Regions from separate parts of the Pseudomonas sp. 2FE genome, predicted to be linked through region 1. Evidence: predicted binding sites of a transcription regulator. Region 1 holds the regulator's gene; the other holds the start of a gene.
What was found. Region 1 encodes LexA, which represses DNA repair genes until DNA is damaged. Its sites were predicted from a motif close to CTGTNTNNNNANACAG; they were not measured.
Positions count from the first base shown of each region.

Region 2: a site for LexA is predicted at 3,140-3,155, ahead of recN (DNA repair protein RecN). Genes of this name have one in related genera too.

Region 1 covers NZ_SCMO01000001.1:644,910-654,855, forward strand. Annotated here, with positions in the region: gene fadA (acetyl-CoA C-acyltransferase FadA) at 1-179, shown strand, start outside; gene FFS12_RS03095 (DUF1653 domain-containing protein) at 269-505, shown strand; gene topA (type I DNA topoisomerase) at 620-3,226, shown strand; gene FFS12_RS03105 (DUF6586 family protein) at 3,303-3,821, shown strand; gene FFS12_RS03110 (hypothetical protein) at 3,898-4,131, shown strand; gene sulA (SOS-induced cell division inhibitor SulA) at 4,298-4,771, opposite strand; gene lexA (transcriptional repressor LexA) at 4,782-5,390, opposite strand; gene FFS12_RS03125 (TetR/AcrR family transcriptional regulator) at 5,671-6,378, shown strand; gene FFS12_RS03130 (L,D-transpeptidase) at 6,425-6,949, shown strand; gene nagZ (beta-N-acetylhexosaminidase) at 6,972-7,970, shown strand; gene FFS12_RS03140 (S-methyl-5'-thioinosine phosphorylase) at 7,982-8,719, shown strand; partial or broken gene FFS12_RS03145 (23S rRNA (cytidine(2498)-2'-O)-methyltransferase RlmM) at 8,839-9,030, shown strand; gene FFS12_RS03150 (alpha/beta fold hydrolase) at 9,075-9,946, opposite strand, start outside.
Region 2 covers NZ_SCMO01000012.1:70,500-80,445, reverse strand. Annotated here, with positions in the region: gene FFS12_RS16475 (RnfH family protein) at 1-228, shown strand, start outside; gene FFS12_RS16470 (outer membrane protein assembly factor BamE) at 290-814, opposite strand; gene fur (ferric iron uptake transcriptional regulator) at 912-1,316, shown strand; gene recN (DNA repair protein RecN) at 1,440-3,116, opposite strand; gene grpE (nucleotide exchange factor GrpE) at 3,269-3,838, shown strand; gene dnaK (molecular chaperone DnaK) at 3,951-5,867, shown strand; gene dnaJ (molecular chaperone DnaJ) at 5,990-7,120, shown strand; gene dapB (4-hydroxy-tetrahydrodipicolinate reductase) at 7,198-7,998, shown strand; gene carA (glutamine-hydrolyzing carbamoyl-phosphate synthase small subunit) at 8,193-9,341, shown strand; gene carB (carbamoyl-phosphate synthase large subunit) at 9,515-9,946, shown strand, end outside.

The DNA of each region.
Region 1 (9,946 bases):
ACGAGAAGGTTAACCTGCACGGCGGCGCGATCGCCCTGGGTCACCCGTTCGGCTGCTCCGGCGCGCGTATCTCCGGGACCTTGCTGAATGTGATGAAGCAGAACGGCGGTACTTTCGGCGTGTCCACTATGTGTATCGGACTCGGCCAAGGTATCTCCACTATCTTCGAACGCATCTAAGCGTTTGACGATACGTAACCGGGGCCCAGTGCCCCGGTTTTTGTTTTGGGTTCGGTATTTTTTATTTTGCAGCAGCAAGGAGCGACATGATGCAGCTACAACCTGGTCTCTATCGTCACTACAAAGGCCCTGAGTACCGCGTGTTTGGGGTGGCTCGGCATTCCGAGACAGAAGAGCAGGTCGTGGTTTATCAGGCCCTTTACGGCGATTACGGCCTGTGGGTGCGTCCGCTGAGCATGTTCCGTGAAACCGTCGAGGTGGACGGGCAGGCCGTACCGCGCTTTGCTTTGATTCAGGCTGAAGCGGACCTCTTCGTGCAGCCCTGAGCTGAGATCGAACTTGCCGCACGCTTGACCTCACCTTGGTCACCACTATATATAGCGGTGCCGCGAGAGGCGCCTTCCGCCTTTCACTTCTCGAATTCAGGAAATTTCCGATCCATGGGCAAATCGCTGGTCATCGTGGAATCCCCGGCCAAGGCCAAGACCATCAACAAGTATCTGGGCAGCCAGTACGTGGTGAAGTCGAGCATCGGCCATATCCGTGACCTGCCTACCAGCGGTTCGGCTAGTGCCAGCAAAGAGCCGGTCAAACGTGGCAAGGCTGCCGCTGAAGCGCCGGTGCTGTCACCTAAGGAAAAAGCCAAGCGCCAGTTGGTAGCGCGCATGGGGGTCGATCCGGAACATGGCTGGAAGGCCAAATACGAGATCCTTCCGGGCAAGGAAAAGGTTGTCGAAGAGCTGCGCCGCTTGGCCAAGGATGCCGACACCATCTATCTCGCAACCGACTTGGACCGTGAAGGGGAGGCCATTGCCTGGCACCTGCGCGAGGCTATCGGCGGTGATGACAGCCGCTACAAGCGCGTGGTGTTCAACGAAATCACCAAGAAGGCGATTCAAGAAGCCTTTTCCCAGCCGGGCGAGCTGGATATCAACCGGGTCAACGCGCAACAAGCGCGCCGCTTCCTCGACCGGGTGGTCGGCTACATGGTCTCGCCGCTGCTGTGGGCGAAGATCGCCCGCGGCCTGTCCGCCGGCCGTGTGCAGTCGGTAGCGGTGAAACTGGTAGTCGAGCGTGAGCGGGAAATTCGTGCGTTCAACCCGGAAGAGTACTGGGAGATCCATGCCCATCTCGGCACCGCCAAAGGCGCCAATGTCCGCTTTGAAGTGGCGCGTGAGAATGGCGAGGCGTTCAAGCCGCTGAATGAACAGCAGGCCATGGCTGCGCTGGAGAAGCTCAAGGCTTCTAGCTACAGCATCGTCAAGCGTGAAGACAAACCGACCAGTAGCAAGCCGTCGGCACCTTTCATCACTTCCACCTTGCAGCAGGCGGGGAGCAATCGCCTCGGCTTTGGCGTGAAGAAGACCATGATGATGGCCCAGCGTCTGTATGAGGCTGGCTACATCACCTATATGCGTACCGATTCGACCAACCTCTCGGCCGATGCCGTGAGCATGGTTCGTGACTTTATCGAAGGCGAGTTTGGCAAGAAATACCTGCCCGCCAAGCCGAATGTCTACAGCAGCAAGGAAGGCGCGCAGGAAGCGCACGAGGCGATTCGCCCGTCCGACGTCAACCTCAAACCGACCCAGTTGTCCGGCATGGAGCGTGATGCCGAGCGTCTGTATGAGCTGATCTGGCGTCAGTTCGTCGCCTGCCAGATGCCGCCGGCGGAATACCTGTCGACCACCGTCAGCGTGGCGGCCAGCAAGTTCGAGTTGCGCGCCAAGGGCCGCATCCTCAAGTTCGATGGCTATACCCGTGCGCTGCCGCAGTTGAGCAAGCCAGGTGATGACGATGTGCTGCCGGACATGAGCGAAGGCGAAGTGCTGAAGTTGCTCAAGCTCGATCCGAGCCAGCACTTCACCAAGCCGCCGGCGCGCTACTCGGAAGCCAGCCTGGTCAAGGAGATGGAGAAGCGTGGTATTGGCCGCCCATCCACTTACGCCGCGATCATCTCGACGATTCAGGAACGCGGTTATGTAGCGCTGCACAACCGGCGTTTCTACTCGGAAAAAATGGGCGACATCGTTACCGAGCGTCTCTCCGAGAGTTTCTCCAACCTGATGGACTACGGCTTCACTGCCGGCATGGAAGAGCATCTGGACGATGTGGCCCAGGGCGAGCGCGAGTGGAAGCACGTGCTGGATGAGTTCTACGGCGACTTCAAGAAAAAGCTCGAAGTGGCTGCCGAAACCGACAGCGGCATGCGTGCCAATCAGCCGACGCCGACCGATATCGCCTGCCGCGAATGTGCCCGGCCGATGATGATTCGTACCGCCTCGACCGGCGTATTCCTCGGCTGCTCGGGCTACAGCCTGCCGCCGAAAGAGCGCTGCAAGTCGACCCTCAACCTAATCCCCGGCGATGAGATCGCCGCCGATGATGAAGGCGAATCCGAATCCCGGGTGCTGCTGGGCAAGCATCGCTGCCAGAAGTGCGGCACTGCGATGGATGCCTATCTGCTGGATGAGACGCGTAAGCTGCATATCTGCGGTAACAACCCGGATTGCACGGGCTATGAGATCGAGCAGGGTCAGTACCGGATCAAGGGCTATGAAGGGCCAAGTCTCGAGTGCGATAAGTGCGGCAGCCAGATGCAGTTGAAAACCGGTCGATTTGGTAAATTCTTCGGTTGCACCAATGCTGAGTGCAAGAACACCCGCAAGCTGCTGAAAAGTGGCGAGCCGGCGCCGCCGAAGATGGATGCGGTGAAGATGCCGGAGCTGAAGTGCGAGAAGGTTAACGACACCTACGTACTGCGCGATGGCGCTTCCGGTCTGTTTCTCGCGGCCAGCCAGTTTCCGAAGAACCGCGAAACCCGCGCGCCTCTGGTGCTGGAGCTGATTCCGCACAAGGACGAAATCGATCCGAAGTATCACTTCCTGATCGAGGCGCCGAAGAAGGACCCGGATGGGCGTCCTGCGGTGATTCGCTTCAGCCGCAAGACTCGCGAACAGTATGTACAGAGCGAGGTGGACGGTAAGCCCACCGGCTGGCGGGCGTTCTACGGCGGCGGGGCCTGGAAGGTCGAAGACAAACGCTAAGCGGGATCAGATAGAACGCGCGCCGGCCTTTGCTAGCGCGCGTATATTGACCGTATCTGCTGTGGAGGGCGCCGTAATGGCCCATGAACTGTATACCCGCACCAACCAAAAACTCTATTTTGCTGGCTTGGCCCTGGATGCCTGGCGCCAAGCAGAAGAGGGGCGTGCGATGAACGCCCAGGCGCTGATTCAGGCCGAGCGCGAGGCGGCGTTATTTCACCTGTACGGTGGGCTGCTAGGCCTTTGCCACGAAATCGCCGGCTATTACCGGCTGGCGGAGACCAATGTTCCGCGCGTGGAGCTAGTGCTGACGAAAGCCGTATTGGATACCGCGCCGAGCCCAGAGTTGGCTGAGCTGGTAGAACTGGCGCAGCAGTCGGAGACCTGGCTTGCCCAGTTGGTGGCAGCCTATGCGGCACTCTTTCAGCCGCCACAAGCGCCGAAAAAGGCGAAAATTGATCCGACGCTGCCCTTGATCGAGTCGCTCAGCCTGGATGAGGACGAGCCGCCACTGGCGCGTCTACTGCTGGAAGACTGGCGTCAGCAGCTCAAAGTGTTGGCCTTGCGTTTTCGTGAGTCGCTCAGCGAGTGCTGAGTTGGGTGGATAGGTGGGCTAGGGGAGAGGCCAAGCTGGCTGGTACACTAACGGCCTTTCGTGGAGATTAGATTTTATGCCTACATCCTTTCTTGAAATCGTCGAGTTGCCCGACGGGCGCATTGCCTTGCGTCGTGCAGAGGATGAAGAGGCGTTGGTAGTTCTAGATTTTTCTGCCGATGCCAAGGCCTTTCTGCAGGGTCACCATATTGAAGTCGCTAAAGCCATGCTGAATGTGGGCGTGCAAATGGCGGGTCGATTGGCTGAGGGTGATTTTGAGCGAGAAGATGGGCCGCGCGTACTTCACTGATCAGCGCGCGTTACTTCCCAATAGTTGATTGAGCGGTTCTTCCTGAAGCGCTCTTCTAGCGCGGCAAACCCTTCTGCCTCGGCATTTCTCTAGGCAAAGTAAATGTCTTTGTGTTGCGAGTGGCACATCCATGTGCCGATCAGCGGCTGAAATCGATCAGTGATCTTTAGCCCAGGCTGATATTCAGACTTTGTGCTTTGCCCAGGCAAGCGGCATCGGCAAGTTGCTGGCGCGCCGGACGCTGCAGCGGGTGCAGCCAGCTTACGACTGTATGGCTGCGGCCCAGGCGCAGAGCTTCGCAAGCAAGGCCTAGGGCGCTCTGTTCGCCACGTGGTTGGAGCAGGAGGATGCGTTCGCGGTTCAGTCCTGCATCGCGTAGCCAGGCTTGGGTCAGGCTTGCTGGTGGGGCGATCAGCGTTAGCCAGCGGGCATCTTTTTCCTGACTCAGTTCGCGCAGTATGGGTGCGAGCAGGTGTAGGCAATTCCCGGCAGCGCCGCGCAGCGACAGCTCGCTAAAGGTTTCCGGGTCATCAAACCAAGCTGATTCCACAGCTTCGGTTAACAGCGGTGTCACCGGTTGAGCCAGAAAGGCCTCGAACAGTGGAAGCTGCGTACGGTTCAGCGACTGCGGGAACTGCATAAAGTCTCCTTTAGCGGCGAATAACGCCGACACTCAAACCTTCGATCACCAGATCCTGTGCTTCCAGGTCCACTTCGATGGGCGCGAACTCAGGGTTCTCGGCAATCAGCCAGACCTTGTCGCCTTCGCGCTTAAAGCGTTTTACTGTCACTTCGTCATCAAGGCGCGCCACAACAATTTGGCCGTTGCGTGCTTCTTGGGTGGTGTGCACGGCGAGCAGGTCGCCATCGAAGATGCCGACGTCTTTCATGCTCATGCCGCGGACACGCAATAAGTAGTCGGCCCGTGGATGGAAGAACGCCGGGTTGATCCGGCAGGATTCTTCGATATGTTGTTGTGCCAGAATCGGTGCGCCAGCAGCGACGCGACCAATGATGGGCAGGCCATCTTCCTCATTGCTCGGCTCAAAACCGGGAATGCGGATGCCGCGTGAAGCACCTGGGGTCATTTCAATCGCGCCTTTGCGGGCGAGCGCTTTTAGGTGTTCCTCGGCTGCGTTGGGTGACTTGAAGCCGAGTTCCTGGGCAATCTCTGCGCGGGTCGGCGGGTAGCCGTTATCTTCAAGGCAGCGCTTGATAAAGGCGAGAATCTCAGCTTGGCGGGGCGTCAGTTTTAGCATTATTGAGCTCTGTCTTTTTATACAGTGACTGTGATTATATACAGTGATTGAGGCTTGGCAATCCTCCTTTTTGCAGCTTTGAAGCTTTTCTACTGGCAGCGGACGAGCAAGGACTGTTACTTCAGGCGCTTGGCGGACGTCTTGCAGTAAGCCTCTCTGTTATAAAAGTCAGTCTGTTATAAAAGTCCGTGACTGGCCGGCCGAAAGGCGGCTCATGCGACTTGACAAGGTTGCGGCTTGAAACGTATGTTTCAAACAAGTGTTTGTTAGGTGATGTCCAATGGCCCAGTCAGAAACCGTCGAACGCATCCTCGATGCTGCTGAACAGTTGTTCGCGGAGAAAGGTTTCGCTGAGACGTCGTTACGCTTGATCACCAGCAAGGCCGGGGTCAACCTGGCGGCGGTGAACTATCACTTCGGCTCGAAGAAAGCACTGATCCAGGCGGTGTTCTCGCGCTTCCTCGGGCCTTTCTGCGCCAGTCTCGAACGAGAGCTGGACCGCCGTCAGGCTAAAGCCGATCACAAAGCCAGCCTGGAAGATTTGCTCGAAATCCTGGTCGAGCAAGCCTTGGCGGTGAAGCCACGCAGTGGCAATGATCTGTCGATTTTCATGCGCCTGTTAGGGCTGGCGTTCAGTCAGAGTCAGGGCCACCTGCGGCGTTATTTGGAAGATATGTACGGCAAGGTGTTTCGCCGCTATATGCAACTGGTGCATGAGGCGGCGCCACGGATTCCACCCATCGAGCTGTTCTGGCGGGTGCACTTCATGCTCGGTGCGGCCGCTTTCAGCATGTCTGGGATCAAGGCGCTACGCGCCATTGCCGAGACTGATTTTGGTGTGAATACCTCGATTGAGCAGGTGATGCGCCTGATGGTGCCATTCCTCGCAGCGGGCATGCGTTCTGAAACCGGGGTGACCGATGAAACCCTGGCCAGCGCACAGCTCCGGCCGCGCAGCAAAACCGCAATCGCCACCGCCAAGGTTTGACGTCGAGCGGTGGGCGCAGCCGATGTGATCGGCTAAGCTAGCCGCCATGCGTGCCCTCGATCTTCTCCACATCTCTCTCGCCGACCAATGCCTGTACGGCTTTGCCAATGGGCAGCTGGTGCTGCGCCTGGCGGTTTCCACTGCACTGAATGGACCGGGTGAGCAAAACGGCTCCGGCTGTACGCCGCGCGGCCTGCATCAGGTGCGCGCGAAGATTGGCGAAGGGCTACCCGTGGGTGCGGTGCTGCGTGGGCGGCGTTGGACGGGCGAGGTCTGGTCTGAGGCGCTGAGCGAGCAGTTTCCCAACCGCGATTGGATTCTCACGCGGATTCTCTGGCTAAGCGGCTGCGAGTTGGGGCGCAATCGTCTCGGTGCCGTGGATACCTTCCGCCGTTATGTCTACCTGCATGGCACCCCGGACACTGAGCCGATGGGGATACCTGGCTCCCACGGCTGCATTCGCCTGCGCAATCGCGATGTGCTGGAACTCTTTCCCCGTGTGCCCGTCCACTGCGCTGTACAGATAGATGAAGCGCCGTGCCCGGCATGGGCGGCGGCCGAACTCAGCTAAGGATTTTGTTATGACTTCTGGCCTGCAAGGCTCATTGATGCTGGATATCGGTGGCACTTGGCTGACCGCCGAAGACCGCCAACTACTGCGCCAGCCGCAAGTGGGCGGTCTGATCTTGTTCGCGCGCAATATCGAGCATCCGCGACAGGTGCGGGAGCTGTCTGCGGCGATTCGTGCCGTGCGTCCGGATTTGTTGTTGGCGGTGGATCAAGAGGGGGGGCGAGTACAGCGTCTGCGCCAAGGTTTCGTGCGGTTGCCGGCGATGCGGGCGATTGCCGATAACGCTAATGCCGAGTGGCTGGCCGAGCAGTGCGGTTGGCTGATGGCTACCGAAGTGCTGGCGGTGGGGCTGGATCTAAGCTTTGCGCCGGTGCTCGATCTGGATTATCAGCGCAGTGCGGTGGTCGGTAGCCGTGCTTTCGAGGGCGACCCACAGCGGGCCACGCTGCTGGCCGGTGCCTTCATTCGCGGCATGAACGCGGCCGGTATGGCGGCGACCGGCAAGCATTTTCCCGGCCATGGCTGGGCGGAGGCGGACTCTCATGTGGCGATTCCCGTTGACGAGCGCAGCCTGGAGCAGATCCGCGCTAGTGATCTGCGGCCTTTCGCGGCATTAAGTCAGCAGTTGGCCGCGGTGATGCCGGCCCATGTCATCTACCCGCAGGTGGACAGCCAGCCGGCCGGTTTCTCCCGTCGTTGGCTGCAGGACATCCTGCGCGGTGAGTTGCAGTTCGATGGGGTGATCTTCAGTGATGACCTGTCCATGGCTGGCGCCCATGTGGTGGGCGATGCGGCGAACCGGATCGAGGCTGCCCTGACTGCGGGCTGCGACATGGGGCTGGTGTGCAATGAGCGCGGCGCCGCAGAACTGGCCTTGAGCGCTTTGCAGCGTCTGAAAGTGCAGCCGCCAGCGCGTCTGGCGCGGATGCGCGGCCAGGCTTTCCCGACCACCGAATACCGTCAGAGCCCGCGTTGGCTCCAGGCCATGGGTGCCTTGCAGGCCGCCCAGTTGATTGACTAAGGATAACGAACATGACTGTCTACGCCATTATCGGCGGCACCGGCCTGACCCAGCTGGAAGGTTTGACCATTCGCCAGGCGCTGTCCCTGGACACGCCCTATGGCGCGCCTTCGGCGGATATCCTGCGTGGTGAGTACACCGGTCGCGAGGTGCTGTTCCTGGCACGGCATGGCCATCCGCACCGCATTCCGCCGCACCAGGTCAACTACCGGGCCAACCTCTGGGCGCTGAAACAGGCCGGGGCCGAGGCGATTGTGGCGGTGAATGCCGTCGGCGGTATTCACCCGGCCATGGGCACCGGACATTTCTGCGTCCCACACCAGATCATCGATTACACCTCCGGGCGTGAGCACACCTTCTTCGCGGGTGAGCTGGAGCATGTGACCCACGTGGATTTCAGCTACCCCTACGATGCTGCGCTGCGCGAGCAGTTGACGGCAGCGCTGGCGGCGGGAGGCTGCGCGTTCAGCGGGCATGGCGTGTATGCCTGCACCCAGGGGCCGCGGCTAGAGACGGTGGCCGAGATCGCCCGGTTGGAGCGCGACGGTTGCGACATCGTCGGCATGACCGGCATGCCGGAAACGGTGCTGGCCCGCGAGCTGGCGTTGCCCTATGCCTGTCTGGCGCTGGTGGTCAACCCGGCGGCCGGCAAGTCGGCTGGGATCATCACCATGGCCGAGATCGAACAGGCACTGGCCGAAGGCATCGACAAGGTCAAGGCGGTATTGGCCAGGGTGTTGGGGGAATAAGAAGCTGTAAGCCTTAAGTTCGTAGGGTGGGTTAGCCGCGCAGCGGCGTAACCCACCAAGGGTGCCGCCAAGCATCGCCACTTGCGGGCCGGATGGTGGGTTACGCCTACTAACCCACCCTACAGTCCTGGACCGGTGAAGGGCTGCGCCGCGAGGCGGTGGTCAACCTCAAACTGCCGATGAAGCAGCGTTACGCCTAAGTGCGGCGCCTGCTCGAGCGTATCGAGGACGGCTTTGTCGCGCGCGGCATCAAGGTCGCCATCGGCTGCAAACAGCTCCATCACGACCGCGAAGAAGTCTGCGCCGCTTAGGCAAGTAGTAGAACCCCTCAGGCCTCTCTCATGTAGGTTGGCGATCACGGCAATTGGCTGTTAGCCAGGCGCGGCGGCAAGGGCTGTAGCCCGGGCAGCTCGATTTCCCCGCGCAGGGTCACCGATGACGGCTGCCAGGAACTGTTGAACAGGTACTGGCCGCTGAAACCACTGATCCGCAGGCCTAGCACATCGCCGGGTTGCAGCACGCTGCTGATGGCCGCCAAATCAGTCTCGGCCTGCCCGGTCAGCGGGGTGACTTGTTCGCTCAGTACTTCGCTGCTGCCATCGGCGCGCTGCACCACTAAGGAGGCGAACAGGGTGGGTGCTTGCGCATCTTCAGCCAGATAAATACGCGGTACGCCGACCAGCGCGCTGGTTTCTTGCGCCGTGTGCAGCGGGATAAAGCGAGCCGGCTCCAGCAGGCCGCTGCTCAGTGGGCGAATCTGGGTTGCCGGCAGAGTGAGTCGTTGCTGGGCTGCGGGCAGCTGTTGCAGCGCCAGGCCCTGCTCCAGGTTCAGGCTCAGGCAGAGTTCCGGCACGCTGGCGGCCACACCGGTGCGGCCGTCCAGTTTGTCTTGGTACCAGGCGACTATCGCCTGATACAGATTGATCGCGCGGTCACCGCAGTGCAGCACGGGCTCGTTGTTGAAGGGCGGCAGGCCGCTCCAGCTCTGCATGGGCGGCGGCAAGATGTGCCCGCCCTGCATGCCCAGCAGGCGTATGTCGGCATCGCCCTGTTGCAGGCAGTCGCGAATCGCCAGGCCCTGGTTGAGCGGGAACAAGGTGTCGCGCATGCCCTGGATCAACAGGGTGTCGGCGTGGGGGCGCTGGCCGCGGGCGCAGTAGCTGGTCAGGCTATGGGCCTTGAGTTCGGCTTGCGCTTGCGTGGTCATCTCGCCGCCAGCGCTTTTCA
Region 2 (9,946 bases), on a different contig from region 1:
CGGCAGGCCGCCGAGCAGTCCGGGATGGCGATGCATTTCCCGGAGCTGGATCTGGCGAGCTGCCCGCTGGGTATCTTCGGCAAGGCCGTCGCCAAGCCGGACGAGCGCGTGCTGGAAGAGGGTGAGCGGGTGGAGATCTATCGGCCGCTGATTGCGGACCCGAAAGAGGTGCGCAAGCAGCGCGCGGCGAAGGCGGCCAAGGCCAAGGCGGGCCAAGAGGGCGCCTGAGGCCGTTTTGCGCGCAGAAAAAAGCCCGGAATCTCCGGGCTTTTTCGTCTCGGCGCAGCGGTTATTGCGGCGAGGTTTCCAGTGGTGCGGGAGTCGGGACCGGGACGGTCTCGACGTTGTCCACTTCGCGCTGGATCTTTTCCAGCAGTGAGCCGGGCTTGGGCGGCTCTTCAGCTTTTGCTTGTTCGCTGGGCTTGGGCGCGGCTGCTGGGCTGCTGCCATCCTGGCCGAGGATCGCTTCGTCACGGCTGACGCCGGGCATGAAGTCGCCCGCGAGGCCGACCAATTGATCCTTGCCATCGAACAGGATGCTGACGCGTTCCTGCAGGCGCTGCGTGCCGCCTGGCTGGATGCTGTACAGATAGTCCCAGCGGTCGGCGTGGAAGGTATCGGTAATCAGTGGGTTACCCATGATAAAACGCACTTGACGACGGGTCATTCCAGGGCGTAACTGGTCTATCATGTCCTGCGTCACGACATTGCCCTGTTGAATGTCGATTTTATAAACCCCGGGGAATGAACAGCCGGCGAGTGCGAACAGTCCCACAAAGGTGAGGCTAGTCAGCAAGAGCTTGGTGTTTTGCATCGGTGGGTGACTTCCACTATCTTGGCTGGGCAACTTGACGTCCGATCATACCTGCATTGAAGGGAGCTGCGAAGCAGCAACCGCGAGAAAGCTGACCATGGTTGAAAATAGCGAACTACGAAAAGCTGGCCTTAAAGTGACCCTGCCGCGGGTCAAAATTCTGCAGATGCTCGACTCTGCCGAGCAGCGCCACATGAGTGCGGAAGATGTGTACAAGGCGCTGATGGAGGCCGGCGAAGATGTGGGGTTGGCCACGGTGTACCGTGTACTGACTCAATTCGAGGCCGCCGGTCTGGTGGTGCGGCACAACTTCGATGGCGGTCATGCGGTGTTTGAGTTGGCCGATGGCGGTCACCACGATCATATGGTCTGTGTCGATTCCGGTGAAGTGATCGAGTTCTTCGATACCGAGATCGAGAAGCGCCAAAAAGAGATAGTGCGTGAGCATGGTTTCGAGTTGGTGGATCACAATCTGGTGCTCTACGTGCGTAAGAAGAAGTAAGGCTTACCGATGCTGGTAATGAAAAGGCGACCCGAGGGTCGCCTTTTTGCTTTTATCGTAGGGCGTACTCGCGAGCAGTACGCCGTTGGTTACGGCGGGCTGTCGCTGCGCTCCGAGACCGCCCTACGCATTGGCGGCGGTGCTGACCATCTGCCGGGCGTGCGCCAGGGATTCCTCGGTCAAGTCGACGCCGCCGAGCATGCGGGCGATTTCTTCAATCCGTCCTGGGCCGTCCAGATTCGCCACTGCGGTGCGGGTGGCGTCGCTGCCGCGGGCTTTGTGCACGAACAGATGCTGGTGCCCTTGCGCGGCGACCTGCGGCAGGTGGGTCACGGTCAGCACCTGGCCGCGTGAACCGAGGCGGCGCAGCAGTTGGCCCACCACTTCGGCAGTAGGGCCGCCAATGCCGACGTCGACTTCATCGAAGATCAGCGTGGGGACTCGCGAGGTTTGCGCAGTGATCACCTGGATGGCCAGGCTGATGCGTGATAGTTCGCCGCCGGAAGCGACTTTCGCCAGGGCCTTGAGCGGCTGGCCGGGGTTGGCGCTGACCAGAAACTCCACTTGCTCCAGGCCTTGCGGGTGCGGATCGGTGGCGTTGGCACCGTGCAGTTCGATGTTGAAGCGTCCGCCCGGCATGCCCAGGCGCTGCATCTCGATTTCGACGGCGCTAGCCAGTTGCCCCGCCGCGCTATGCCGGAGCGTGCTGAGCTCGCAGGCCTTTTCTTGGTAATGGCGAGCGTAGGCGCAAAGTTCTTCGCTCAGGCGCTCGGCGGCCTGGTCGTCGGCGTTGAGGTTTTCCAGCTCTTCAAATAGCTGCTGTTGCAGGGCGGACAGTTCGCTCGGTGGTATCCGGTGCTTGCGCGCCAGGGTGTAGATAGTGTCGAGGCGCTCTTCGAGCAGTTGCTGGCGCGCGGGATCGGCGTCGAAGTGATCGAGAAAGCGGTTCAGTTCGCCGACTGCTTCTTCCACCTGGATCTGCGCGCTGGCCAGCAGGTTGACGGCTTCGCCAAGGGCGCCCTGTGGACTGTTGAACGCGCCGAGCCGCTGCAGGCTGCTGGTTAGCGCGGACAAGACGTTGCCGGCGTCGTTTTCACTGCATTGTTCCAGTACCAGGCGACAGGCGCTCAGCAGGCTTTCGGCATTGGCCAGGGCCTTGTGATCCTGTTCCAGTTGCGTCAGTTCGGTTTCGCCGAGTGCCAGGTTGTCGAGCTCTTCCAGTTGATAGCTGAGCAATTGATGGCGCGCGCGCTGCTCATCGCCGGCGCTGGACAGGCGTTCCAGCTCTTGTCGGGTTTGCCGCCAGCGCTGCGCGGCGAGTTGCACCTGGCGCGCCAGTTCCTGGCTGCCGGCGTACTCATCGAGCAGGCGGCGGTGAGTCTCGGGTTTGAGCAGCGACTGGTGTTCGTGCTGGTTGTGGATGTCGATCAGCAGTTCGCCGAGGGCTTTCAGGTCGCCTTGCGGGCAGGGTGAGCCGTTGATGTAGCCGCGCGAGCGACCTTCGGCGGTGATCACCCGGCGGAGGATGCACGGCCCGTCGCTCTCCAGGTCGCGCTCGGCCAGCCAGGCGCGGGCTTCCGGAATCTCGGCAAGATCGAAGCTGGCGAGGATATCCGCCTTGTCGGCGCCGGGCCGCACCACACCGCTGTCGGCGCGATCACCGAGGCACAGGCCGAGGGCGTCGAGCATGATCGACTTGCCGGCGCCGGTTTCACCGGTAATGACGCTCATCCCGCCATTCAGCTCGAGGTCGAGATGTTCGACGATGGCGTAGTTGTGCACGGATAGGTGTACCAGCATGGCGGAGCCCTCAGGCGTAAGACATGGTTATTTATACAGTGTTTGTTTTGTGCCTGACAATCCTCCGCCGCTCTTGAATCGGCAGATTGTGACCCCATATAAGCGGCAGAAACGTGAGTGAGGCTCGCGGTCGTTTTTGAGAGGAGAGACGCATGGCTGACGAACAGACCCTGAATTCCCAGAATCCTGGCGCGGAACCCGCTGCTGAGGCTGTATCGAGCGAAGATCTGGCTGCCCGCGTGCAAGCGCTGGAAGAGCAGCTGGCGGCCGCTCAGGATCAGGCTCTGCGGGTTGCGGCTGACTTACAGAACGTGCGCCGTCGCGCCGATCAGGATGTGGAAAAAGCCCACAAGTTCGCCCTGGAAAGATTTGCCAATGATCTGTTGCCGGTCGTCGACAGCCTCGAGCGCGGTCTTGAGCTGTCCAATCCGGATGACGAGGCGATCAAGCCGGTGCGTGAAGGCATGGAGCTGACGCTCAAGCTGTTCCAGGACACCCTGAAGCGTTATCAGTTGGAAGTCATCGACCCGCATGGCGCGCCGTTCAATGCCGAACACCATCAGGCCATGGCCGTGCAGGAAAGCACCAGTCTTGAGCCCAATAGCGTGCTCAAGGTGTTCCAGAAGGGTTATCTGCTCAGCGGTCGCCTGCTGCGTCCGGCCATGGTCGTGGTCAGCAAGCCCCCGGCCGAGACGCCACCTTCGATGGATGAGCAGGCTTGAAATTCGGCATCAGGCCCCCATCTATTAAGGCAGGCGATTCAGAGCTGCCGCGACCGGTGAAACCAGGGCGCGGCGCATTCAAGGTTCAAGGCACAATTTCGGGAGAGTGAAGATGGGCAGAATTATCGGTATCGACCTGGGGACCACCAACTCCTGCGTCGCGATTCTGGAAAACGGTACCGTCAAGGTCATCGAGAACGCCGAGGGTGCGCGCACCACGCCGTCGATCATCGCTTACAGCAACGACGGTGAAATCCTCGTCGGTCAGTCGGCCAAGCGTCAGGCGGTGACCAACCCGCACAATACCCTGTACGCGGTGAAGCGTCTGATCGGTCGTCGCTTCGAAGAGAACGTCGTCCAGAAAGACATCCAGATGGTTCCGTACAAAATCGTCAAGGCCGATAACAGCGATGCCTGGGTGGAAGTGAAGGGCCAGAAAATGGCTCCGCCGCAGATTTCCGCGGAAGTGCTGAAGAAGATGAAGAAGACCGCCGAAGACTACCTCGGCGAGCCTGTCACCGAGGCGGTGATCACCGTGCCGGCGTACTTCAACGACAGTCAGCGCCAGGCCACTAAAGACGCCGGCCGCATCGCCGGTCTGGACGTCAAGCGCATCATCAACGAGCCGACTGCGGCTGCATTGGCCTACGGTATGGACAAGGCCAAGGGCGACCACACCGTGATCGTTTATGACCTGGGTGGTGGCACCTTCGACATCTCGGTGATCGAGATCGCCGAAGTCGATGGCGAGCACCAGTTCGAAGTGTTGGCGACCAATGGTGACACCTTCCTCGGTGGTGAGGATTTCGACATCCGCCTGATCGACTACCTGGTCGACGAGTTCAAGAAAGAAAGCGGCATGAACCTCAAGGGCGACCCGCTGGCCATGCAGCGCCTGAAAGAGGCCGCCGAGAAGGCCAAGATCGAGCTGTCCTCCAGCCAGCAGACCGACGTTAACCTGCCCTATATCACCGCCGACCAGACCGGGCCGAAGCACCTGAACGTGAAGATCTCCCGCGCCAAGCTGGAATCCCTGGTGGAAGACCTGGTGCAGCGCACCATCGAGCCGTGCCGTATCGCGATGAAAGATGCCGGTATCGATGTGGGCGCGATCCATGACGTGATCCTGGTCGGCGGTCAGACTCGCATGCCGCTGGTGCAGAAGCTGGTGACCGACTTCTTCTGCAAGGAGCCGCGTAAGGACGTCAACCCGGACGAAGCCGTGGCCGTGGGCGCGGCGATTCAGGGGGCGGTGTTGGCTGGCGACGTGAAGGACGTGCTGCTGCTCGACGTCAGCCCGCTGACCCTGGGTATCGAAACCATGGGTGGCGTGATGACCGCGCTGATCGAGAAAAACACCACCATTCCGACCAAGAAGTCGCAGGTGTTCTCGACCGCCGACGACAACCAGGGCGCCGTGACCATTCACGTGTTGCAGGGCGAGCGTAAGCAAGCCGCGCAGAACAAGTCGCTGGGCAAGTTCGACCTGGCCGAGATTCCGCCGGCGCCGCGCGGTGTACCGCAGATCGAAGTGACCTTCGATATCGATGCCAACGGCATCCTGCATGTGGGCGCGAAGGACAAGGCCACCGGCAAGCAGCAGTCCATCGTGATCAAGGCCAACTCGGGCCTGTCCGAGGAAGAGATCCAGCAAATGGTGCGTGACGCCGAGGTGAATGCCGAGGAAGACCGCAAGTTCGAAGAGCTGGCGATGGCGCGTAACCAGGGTGACGCACTGGTGCACGCAACCCGCAAAATGCTCACCGAAGCGGGCGACAAAGCCACTGCGGACGAGAAAGCGGCGATCGAAAAGGCCTTGGGCGAACTCGAAGTGGCCGTGAAGGGCGACGACAAGGCGGCTATCGAAGCCAAGATCAACGCCCTGTCCGAAGCGACTACGCCGCTGGCGCAAAAAATGTACGCCGAACAGCCGCAGCCTGGTGAAGCGGCGCATGGGCATGACGAAGCGAAAGGCGGTGCTGACGATGTGGTCGATGCCGAGTTCGAAGAGGTCAAGGAAAACAAGTAAGCGTCCGCTTGCTTGCGCTCCAACCTGCCCAGCTAAAGCGTGGGCAGGTGTTGTCCGTCGCGCGGGAGCTTGCTCCCGCGTTGGCGTGTCTGGAGAAGGTGATTTAAGAGTGCTAAAGAATTATGGCTAAGCGTGACTATTACGAAGTGCTGGGTGTCGAGCGCGGCGCTAGCGAGGCGGAGCTGAAGAAGGCTTATCGCCGGCTGGCAATGAAGCACCACCCGGATCGCAACCCTGACGATAAAGCCTCGGAAGAGCGGTTCAAGGAAGCCAACGAGGCCTACGAAGTGCTGTCCGATGCGAACAAGCGTGCGGCCTTCGACCAGTACGGGCATGCCGGGGTCGATCCGAGCATGGGCGGCGGCGCTGGCGGTGCTGGGTTTGGCGGGGCGAACTTCTCCGATATCTTCGGTGATGTGTTCAGTGACTTCTTCGGCGGTGCCCGTGGCGGTTCGCGCGGCGGTGCGCAGCGCGGCAGCGACCTGCGCTACACCCTGGAGCTGAATCTGGAAGAGGCAGTGCGTGGCACCACCGTAACCATTCGAGTGCCGACGCTGGTCAATTGCAAAATCTGCGAGGGTTCCGGTGCGAAGAAGGGCACCAGCCCGGTGACCTGCACCACCTGTGGCGGCATCGGTCAGGTGCGCATGCAGCAGGGCTTCTTCTCGGTGCAGCAGGCTTGTCCGCGTTGCCATGGCAGCGGCAAGATGATTGCCGACCCCTGTGGCGCCTGTCACGGTCATGGTCGGGTGGAAGAGCACAAGACCTTGTCGGTCAAGGTGCCGCCAGGCGTCGACACCGGCGACCGCATTCGTCTGTCCGGTGAGGGCGAGGCGGGCGCCATGGGTGGCCCGGCGGGCGACCTATACGTCGTGGTCAATGTGCGCGAGCATGCGATCTTCCAGCGTGACGGCAAGCACCTGTACTGCGAAGTGCCGATCAGCTTCGCCGATGCGGCGCTGGGGGGGGAGTTGGAAGTGCCGACCCTGGATGGTCGGGTCAAACTGAAGATTCCGGAAGGCACGCAAACCGGCAAACTGTTCCGTCTGCGCGGCAAGGGCGTCGCCCCTGTGCGTGGCGGCGGTGCTGGCGACCTGATGTGCCGGGTCGCGGTGGAGACGCCGGTGCATCTGGATAAGCGCCAGCGTGAGCTGCTCGAAGAGTTCCGCAAGTCGCTGCTGGGCGATACCTCCCACTCGCCCAAGGCCAGTGGCTGGTTCGAGGGCGTGAAGCGCTTCTTCGGGGATGTGTAAGTAACCAGTTGCAGGCGTCAGGCGGCGAGCGCTGCCTGTACCTTGCAGCTTTGGGCTGGTAGCTGGGAGCTGGATTTATGCGACGTATAGCCGTAGTGGGTGCCGCTGGGCGCATGGGCAAGACCCTGATCGAAGCGATACAGCAGGCCGGTGCCTGCTTGACGGCGGCGGTCGATCGCCCGGACAGCAGCCTGATCGGGGCGGATGCTGGTGAGCTGGCGGCGCTCGGCAAGCTGGGCGTGCCGCTGTCGGGTGATCTGGCCGCGGTGCTGGACCGCTTCGATGTGCTGATCGATTTCACCCACCCGTCCGTGACCTTGCAGAACCTGGCGCTGTGCCGGCAGGCGGGCAAGGCCATGATCATCGGCACCACGGGTTTCAGCGCCGAAGAGAAACAATTGTTGGCGGAGGCGGGCAAGGAGATTCCCATCGTCTTCGCCGCCAACTTCAGCGTGGGCGTCAATCTCTGCTTGAAGCTGCTGGATACCGCCGCTCGCGTGCTGGGCGATGAGGTCGATATCGAAATCATCGAGGCGCATCACCGGCACAAGGTCGATGCGCCGTCCGGCACGGCGCTGCGCATGGGCGAAGTGGTGGCCAATGCCCTGGGGCGCGATCTGCAGAAGGTCGCGGTCTACGGTCGTGAGGGCCAGACCGGTGCGCGTGAACGGCAGACCATCGGCTTCGCCACAGTGCGTGCGGGGGATGTGGTCGGCGACCATACCGTGCTGTTCGCGGCGGATGGCGAGCGCGTGGAAATCACCCACAAGGCCTCCAGTCGCATGACCTTCGCCAGGGGGGCGGTGCGTGCTGCGTTGTGGCTGGAAGGGCAGCAGCCGGGGCTGTACGACATGCAGGATGTGCTGAGTCTGCGCTGAGACAGCTAAAGGGTTGTAATGGCGGGTAGACCAAAAAGGCCTTTTTCTGTAAGCTACAGCTTTAGTGTGTCCACTAAAAGCGCGCGGGAACTTGAAAAAGTGATTCGAAAAAAGCGGGGTGACGTGTCCAAGCGTCATCCCGCTTTTTTACAACCTGCGTACGCCCTGTCAGGCTTGATTGAACGGAGGTTTTCTTGACTAAGCCAGCCCTTAAACCAGCCATTTTGGCCCTTGCTGATGGCAGCATTTTTCGCGGCGAAGCCATTGGAGTCGACGGTCAAACCGTTGGAGAGGTGGTGTTCAACACCGCCATGACCGGCTATCAGGAAATCCTTACCGATCCTTCCTATGCCCAGCAAATCGTTACCCTGACTTATCCGCATATCGGCAACACCGGCACTACGCCGGAAGACGCCGAATCCAATCGCGTCTGGTCCGCCGGCCTGGTGATTCGCGATCTGCCCCTGGTGGCCAGCAACTGGCGTAGCACCCTGTCGCTGCCGGATTACCTGAAGGCCAACAACGTGGTGGCCATCGCCGGTATCGACACCCGTCGCCTGACCCGCATCCTGCGTGAGAAAGGTGCGCAGAACGGCTGCATCCTGGCTGGCGACAATATCTCCGACGAGCAGGCATTGGCTGCAGCCCGCGGCTTCCCAGGGCTGAAGGGGATGGATCTGGCGAAGGTCGTGAGCGCTAGCGAGCGTTATGAGTGGCGCTCGAGTGTCTGGAACCTGAAAAGCGACAGTCACCCGGAAATCGCCGCCAGCGAGCTGCCGTACCACGTGGTCGCCTACGACTACGGCGTCAAGCTGAACATCCTGCGCATGCTGGTCGAGCGCGGTTGCCGCCTGACCGTGGTGCCGGCACAGACTCCGGCCAGCGAAGTGCTGGCGTTGAAACCGGATGGCGTGTTCCTGTCCAATGGCCCGGGTGACCCGGAGCCGTGCGATTACGCCATCAGCGCAATTCGCGACATCCTCGAAACCGAGACTCCGCTGTTCGGCATCTGCCTCGGTCATCAGCTGCTGGCCCTGGCCTCCGGTGCCAAGACCGTGAAGATGGAACTCGGCCACCACGGCGCTAACCACCCGGTCCAGGATCTGGACAGCGGTGTGGTGATGATTACCAGTCAAAACCACGGTTTTGCGGTAGACGAAGCAACCCTGCCGGCCAATCTGCGCGCAACCCATAAGTCGTTGTTCGATGGCACCCTGCAGGGCATCGAGCGTACCGACAAGGTGGCCTTCAGCTTCCAGGGGCACCCGGAAGCCAGCCCGGGCCCGATGGATGTCGCGCCACTGTTCGACCGCTTTATCGAAGCCATGGCCGCGCGGCGTTAATCAAGTCGCCTGGAAAACGTAGCGAGCGGCGCCTGGGCAAGGCGCCCGGAGCGCAACGACGAGACAGTACAAGCAGTACGGTGAGGAAGTGAGCAGCGCGCAACGCAGCACAGGCGCCGCGCAGTAGTTTTGAAGACGACTTGCCGACTGACCAACGGATTCGAGAGTAGAAAATGCCAAAACGTACAGACATTAAAAGTATCCTGATCCTCGGCGCCGGCCCCATCGTCATCGGCCAGGCCTGCGAGTTCGACTACTCCGGCGCCCAGGCCTGCAAGGCACTGCGCGAGGAGGGGTACCGGGTCATTCTGGTGAACTCCAACCCCGCGACCATCATGACCGACCCGGCGATGGCCGACGCGACCTACATCGAGCCGATCAAATGGCAGACCGTGGCCAAGATCATCGAGAAAGAGCGCCCGGACGCACTGCTGCCGACCATGGGTGGTCAGACCGCGCTGAACTGCGCACTGGATCTGGAGCACCACGGGATTCTGGAGAAATTCGGCGTCGAGATGATCGGTGCCAACGCCGACACCATCGACAAGGCCGAAGACCGCTCGCGTTTCGACAAGGCGATGAAAGACATCGGTCTGGCCTGCCCG